Bremerella alba: one gene and its partner. The protein of the gene in region 2 binds, or shares a complex with, the protein of the main gene of each other region. Links are inferred from orthologs where the notes say so. Each region holds a gene or a part of one and is shown on either strand. Other genes may lie near its edges. The genes, in order: HOV93_RS22095 and HOV93_RS15330.

Region 1 (3,122 bases), on a different replicon or contig from region 2:
CGCGACCTGTGCTCCGTCGCCGAGAATCTGCTTTACGCGATCCGGATTGGCAACCAATTCAGCACGGCGCTGGTGGGCCTCCGCAAAATAGGCTTCCGAAGCATCGGCCAATGCTTTTTTTACATGTCCGTATCCGAAGCCACCGGTACGGTAGAGATCGGCCATTTCCTGCAGCGGTTCTGGCTCGGCGAACAATGAGAACAACTGGAATAGGTGATCCGTTTCCGGCTCTTTCGGGTCTTCCATCGCGCGGGAGTCCGTCACGATCCGCATGATCTTCTTGCGAGCCTGCTTTGGCGGCTCAAACAGTTCGATAATGTTGCCATAGCTCTTAGACATCTTTTCGCCATCGGTGCCTGGCACCTTGGCCGAATCATCGAGCACCTTTGGCTTAGGCAGCACGAAAACTTCGCCAAACTGGTGGTTGAAGCTCTGAGCGATGTCTCGGGTGACTTCGATATGTTGAACCTGGTCTTGCCCGACCGGGACCACGTCGGAATCGTATCCCAAGATGTCCGCCGCTTGCAGAACGGGGTAGGTGAATAGCCCCGCATCCGCTTTCAAGCCTTTGTCCTTTTTGTCTTTATAACTGACACAACGTTCCAATAGGCCCATGCCGGTGCCGGTCATAAGGATCCAGCACAACTCGCTGATCTCAGGCACATCCGACTGAACGAATAGTGTTGCCTGGTCGGGATCTAAGCCGAGGGCCAGAATGTCGAGGGCCATGTCGATGGTGGCCTGTTCGAGCTTCTCGCGGTCGCGAACGGTCGTCAGGGCATGCAGATTCGCAATAAAGTAGAACGACTGCTCGTTTCCTTGCAGCTGGATATACTGCCGAATCGCACCAAAGTAATTGCCCCAGTGGGGACGTCCTGTCGGCTGAATACCGGAAAGAACACGCATGGATCTAGTCAGATTAATGGGAGGAACAAAGTCAAAACTAGCAGGATATTATGACGCACAAACGGGGAAAGTGTCACCCCGGGGCAAGAGAAGGGGACCACGGTTACCACGTATGAGAAGAAATACAGAGGAGGTCTACGTCGGCAGTCGTAGCGTACCAACAACTTCTTTCACGCTTGCTGCTCCTAGCATGCGGAGTGCTCCGGGAAGCTCGTTGACGACCCGATTGCAGAGCGTCGGGTCGAAATAGTTGGCCGTGCCAATCTGCACGGCGGTCGCTCCTGCAACCAGGAACTCCATCACGTCATCTAACGTGCTGATGCCTCCGATGCCTATGATCGGGACACTTGTTGCCTTGGCGATCTGGAAGACACACCGTAGGGCGACCGGTTTAATGGCTGGACCGGAAAGCCCGCCAATTACGTTGCCCAGCATTGGCTGCTTTCGCTTCCAGTCGATGGCCATTGCTTGTACGGTGTTGATTGCCGAGACGGCGTCCGCTCCGCCCGCTTCGGCTGCCTTGGCAACTGCGGCGATGCTGGTGACGTTGGGGGTCAATTTGGCGATGATCGGGTGCGGGCACGCAGCCCTGACTTCGGCCACCAGATTCTCACATGTGGCCGGGTCAGTCCCAAAGTCCACGCCACCGCTAACATTGGGGCACGAGATGTTTAACTCGATGGCTGCGATCTGAGCGTGTTCTCCTAGTTGGGCGGCCATGTTAACAAAGTCTTCCTTTGTCTTTCCGGCGATGCTGACGACTAGGGGAGAACCAAGCGAGCCTAGGTAGGGCAGGTGATTGTCAATGAAATAGTCGATGCCATCATTGTCGAGCCCGATACTGTTAAGCATCCCACCGGTGGTTTCGACGGTCCGCCATGGCTTATTGCCCGGACGAGGACTGCTCGTGATCGTCTTCGGCAAGATGCCGCCCAGCTTTGCCAAGTCGACGATGCCAGCCATTTCTTTCGCGTAGCCGAACGTTCCGGAAGCGACCAAAACAGGATTGGGGAGCGTAAGTCGCCCCAACTGAACGGCAAGATCAACAGACATGCGTTTTCGCTGGCGAGGGAAACGATTGGGAGCGGTTTTCACCGCAGAAAGCTAAGCCAATCGTATCGAGGTAGAAGAGATCTCGCAACGAGGGTCGAAATGCGGCAAGGGGCTATCGCGCATATGAAAAGACACCACCAATCTGCGCAGCGGCAGACTGGTGGAGTCTCGTTTCACGGATTCGGAGTATTTCTGCAGTCGGGCGGTATTAGATAATGCCGCCGTGTGTGCGGTAAGGAGCCAAGTGGCTAGGCTGGTCAAGGAACCAGATGCGTTGCCATTCTTCCAAAACGTGTCGCAGGTTTTCCGAAGTGTAAATCAATTCGGTTGTACGAACGCTCGGGTCGGCCGAGTAAATCGGCAAGAAGCAACCGGTGTTGCTCATTAAGGCGAATCCAAGCAGCAAAGCGATGATGAAGTTACGCATCTCATTTCCTCCGTGAAACTTATGAATCGGCCATCCTGACCGTCTGCGTTCATTTATCCATCAACCAAGGATTGAATCTTGGAGAGTTCGGAGAGATCTGATTTCGCTTAGCTACCGATCAGCCTAGCTACCGTAGTCACCGGGCCCAGAGCTCGGTGGATTGGGCGGGCTAGGATAAGCCGATGGGTAACCGGGCGAATCGTTCGACTGGGGAGGGGAGTAGGGCTGCTGCTGGGGTGGTGCCGATTGTTGCTCGGCTTCGAGTCGGCCCTGTCGGTCCTTCTCTTCCAGCTGTCGAACCCGTTCTTCCATCTCTTTGCCAGGCTTAAAGGTGACGACGTACTTTTCGTCGACATCGACCTTGGCACCCGTCCGCGGATTGCGGGCCTTACGAGCGGCACGCTTCTTGACCTCGAAAACGCCAAAGTTTCTTAGTTCGATGCGGCCATCCTCAACGAGGGTAGTCACAATGGCATCAAACGTCTTTTGGACGATTTCTTTCGTCTTGAGTTGTGTGAGCCCGATCTCTTCAGAAATCGTCTTCACAATCTCTTTTTTGGTCACGAGGCGACTCCCACACGAGGATGAATAGAGTTGTCGTAAGTTTTCGAGACTTCCGTCAGCAATTGCTCCAAGTGTAGGTGCCACAAGCACTAGAGTCAAGCTCATTCTGGACTTGCGCACATTTAACGCAACGCAAGCAACTTGACTGTTGCCCCTTTTTCAGGTTTCTCCG
Region 2 (3,307 bases):
GGAAGCGAATCAGATGATTTCGCAGCTGACGATCGACCGCCAACGCCGAGCCCGAGGCCTAGCCACCGTCACCAACCGGATTGATCCGGCCGACGCAGCCAAAGTCCGCCGCCGACAAGCGTCCCAAGAAGAGGGTGAAAAGAAGTCCGAAGTACAGGAACGACCTGCCACAAAGATCGAACTGAACGAGAAGCAAAAGCTAAAAGCCAAGATCGAAGCCGATCCGGATCAGCAAGAGAACTATCTGAAGTTGATCGATATGTGGGTCCAGGAAGAAAAGTTCTTCGAGGCCGAGGCGGTCTGGAAAGAGGCCCAGGCCCACTTTGGCGACTCGATGGTACTCACCGAAAAACGCGAAGATCTGCTGATCCTCAAGGCCCGACATCGCTACAAAATGGCGGAAAACCAGGCCTCGTCTCAATCCAGCACGCAGCTTCTAGAGCTGGTTGAAACGGCTAAGAACGACCTGAATCGGTTGGAATTGGAAATCTATACCAAACGCAACGAGCGCCATCCGGAAGACTTGTTGATCAAATACGAACTCAGTTTACGGCTCAAACGCCTGGGCAATTACGAACAAGCCGAAAAACTCTTTGACGAAATCGCACTCGCGGATGAAAAACTTTTAGCAATTTGCTACTTGGGCAAAGGAGAGTGTCTTCAGGCTCGCAAAAAATTCGTGACGGCCATGGAGATGTACGAAGAAGCCCTAAACTATTCTGACAACTTGAGTTCCGAACGATTAAAGCTGCTTCTGTATCGGGCCGGCGTGCTCGCTCAGGGGCTCAAAGAGTGGTCTTCGGCCATGACTTTGCTCAAAAGGCTCGAGAAAATGGATCCAGCCTATAAAGATGTGAAGCGACGGCTAGACAAACTCAAGTAAATGGGGGATGATGATTAGCTTCTATTAAGAGTCTGACAAAGGACTGTTCGTTTCCGAATACCTGGTTCAATCATGCCCAATACCAAGAGCGCCCAAAAACGTCTTCGCCAGAATGCTGTTCGCCGTACGCACAATCGTGCGGTCAAGTCTTCGATTCGTTCCACGATCCGCAAGGTTCGAGAAGCCGTTTCCGCTAAGGAATTCGAAAAGGCAGACGAACTGTTCCGCGTCGCGGTCAAAAAGCTGGACAAAGCTGGCGCCAAGCACGTGTTCCACCAAAAGACCACGTCGCGTTTGAAGTCGCGTCTGAATCAGCACATCAAGTCCGCCAAGGACAAGGCTACCGCCTAGTTCGCCGCTGATTGGTTTTCTCGGACGCTGTGGTTCTTAACGGCATGCCTAATTTCAGGCATGCTCCCAGGCGATATCCGATGCTTCGAAGATTGGTCCTTCGACGCACGTGCGTTTGTAATCCCAGCTGCCATCTTCCTGGCATACCGGGGCCACGCAGGTAAAGCAGATTCCGATACCGCACGCCATCGGCGTTTCTAGCGAAACCTGGCACGGTATCTTTCGCCCGGTTGTTAACGCGCTGACCGCTTCCATCATCTTCTCGGGGCCACAGCACAACACGTGGGCCGGACCTGCTTCTTCCGCAAGTGCTTGCTCGAGTAGTACCGTCACGAGCCCGTGGTGCCCTGCACTGCCGTCTTCGGTGCAGATCTTCAATTCCATTCCCGTCGCTTTGAAGTCGTCGAGTCCGGCCAGGTCCGAGACCGATCGGGCTCCGTAGCACAGCGTAACCTTCTTGGGCTTGCTGACGTTGAAGGTCTCGGTTCCATACGACTGCTGGCCGAGAACCTGCTTGGCGACCGCTAGAAACGGTGTCTGCCCGATGCCACCGGCAACCAGAATGAGGTGGTCGGTCTCGGGAATCGTAAAGCCGTTGCCTAAGGGGCCCCAGACTTCGAGCTTCTGTCCTGGCTCGAGCTTTTGGAGCCGCGAGGTGAGCTTGCCGTGGACCTGGTAGACAACATCGACGTACTTCGGTTTGCCATCTTCGCCGGCGACGACATCGTATAGTGCGAAGGCACGCCCTAGCAGTGGATCGAAACAGTCGGCAATGCGGACCATGACAAACTGACCCGGTCGAATCTTCGCGGCGATCTCGGGGGCCTCGAAGCGTACTCGATAGACTCGGGCAGCAAGGGCAACGTTCTCTACGATGGAAGTTGCCTGGAATTGGAACTGAGACATGGGCCTGGCAATCCTTGGTCGGGCACTATTTGCGGCGCATTTGCTTCTTCTTGGAAGCCTGCTTTTGTTTCACGGCTCGCCCCTCGCCTCGGCGCGATTCGATAGGTGCAGGCTGCTGGTCGGACTTTCTCTTGGATTTCTTCTTTTTGCCACCCCGATACGCTGCACCTTTGGAGGTCGTCTTTTTGGTGCGACGGCTGTCCGGGCTGGTACTGGTGGCACGGCGAGGCATGAGCTTTCGCTTCGGTGCACCTTTGGCGGCACTGGCGTCCGAGCTTTCACGCAGGGCTTTGACTTCCGATGGCTTGAGCTCTCGAAACGATCCGGCCGGAACATCGCCCAGCTTGAGGGGGCCAATCGAAATCCGTTTCAGGCGAAGCACTTTATGCCCGACCTTGGCAAGTAAGCGGCGAATCTCGCGGTTTTTGCCTTCGCGGAGGACTATCTCGAGGATCGAACTTTTGCCCAGCTTTCTTTTCAGGCGGCAACTTTCGGCTTTGACGAAGCCATCGGCAATGTAGACGCCGCTCTGGATCATCTTGATCTCTTCGACCGCGAGAGCACCGGCGACTTCCACATGGTAGGTCTTGGCGACGCCGTACCGTGGGTGGGCCAGGTGGTTCGCCAGTTCACCATCGTTGGTGATGATGATCAGGCCTTCGCTCTGCCGATCGAGGCGCCCGATGGTGAATAGTCGCTCGTCTTGCGGCACCAAGTCGATCACGCGGGTGCGGCCTGCCTGATCGAAGTTGGTACTGACCACGCCGACTGGTTTGTTCAGGATGAAATACTGCTTGCGGCGGACGCGGATTCGCTGGCCATCGACCAGAATCTCTTGCTTGGCTGGATCGACGGAGGTGCCTAGCTCGGTGACGAAACTTCCGTCAACTTCAACGCGGCCTTCCTGGATGATCTCTTCGCACCTGCGGCGCGAGCCGATCCCGGCTTCAGCGAGGACTTTATGGAGACGAACCAACGATGACGATGAACCAGGCATGGGGCCAACAGACTACGAGAAAAAAGGACTTCGGCGAATGGCTCTATGATACGCCTGGAGTCCTGCTTAGCCCATGGGTAGCGAGCGTAAACCGGCTAAAACGCGGGGTTTCCGTTGGGATCGAGAAAGCTATACGGCTGATTTTTGACCGCCTCGGGGAGCGACGAGCT

What was found.
Region 1: the proteins of HOV93_RS15330 (region 2) and HOV93_RS22095 are in contact, whole or in part, in a crystal structure (PDB 5UE9), measured with the Lactococcus lactis proteins. The link is inferred for Bremerella alba from one-to-one orthologs. Residues at the interface, in WP_023189152.1 of Lactococcus lactis: Leu4, Gln5, Ala47, Ser48, Met49, Leu50, Leu51, Arg52, Arg53, Met95, Leu98, Arg223, Met224, Ala225, Cys226, Ile228, Gly229, Ala230, Cys231, Tyr232, Ala233, Val235, Glu236, His237, Asn243, His244, Ala245, Lys247, Glu250; in WP_025017116.1 of Lactococcus lactis: Gly25, Phe27, Phe29, Glu32, Tyr33, Lys35, Tyr36, Lys48, Phe56, Thr60, Pro61, Arg62, Val63, Ala64, Glu65, Thr66, Ala67, Ser68, Gly69, Met70, Ile74, Gln77, Pro223, Glu251, Phe274, Ala275, Pro277, Phe278.

The regions. Positions count from the first base shown.
Region 1 is NZ_JABRWO010000014.1:116,670-119,791, forward strand. Bases 1-2,803 are described here. They hold HOV93_RS22095 (dihydroorotate dehydrogenase), read right to left. Parts: upstream 1,960-2,803; coding sequence 1,042-1,959; downstream 1-1,041. Other genes in these bases: trpS (tryptophan--tRNA ligase), read right to left, coding at 1-906; HOV93_RS22100 (hypothetical protein), read right to left, coding at 2,168-2,386; HOV93_RS22105 (HU family DNA-binding protein), read right to left, coding at 2,510-2,803. In the rest of the region: more of HOV93_RS22105, read right to left, coding at 2,804-2,950.
Region 2 is NZ_JABRWO010000008.1:261,320-264,626, forward strand. What follows is about bases 215-3,202. They hold HOV93_RS15330 (dihydroorotate dehydrogenase electron transfer subunit), read right to left. Parts: upstream 2,141-3,202; coding sequence 1,289-2,140; downstream 215-1,288. Other genes in these bases: HOV93_RS15320 (tetratricopeptide repeat protein), read left to right, coding at 215-883; rpsT (30S ribosomal protein S20), read left to right, coding at 956-1,234; HOV93_RS15335 (pseudouridine synthase), read right to left, coding at 2,166-3,137. Also shown: more of HOV93_RS15320, read left to right, coding at 1-214; HOV93_RS15340 (hypothetical protein), read right to left, coding at 3,233-3,307.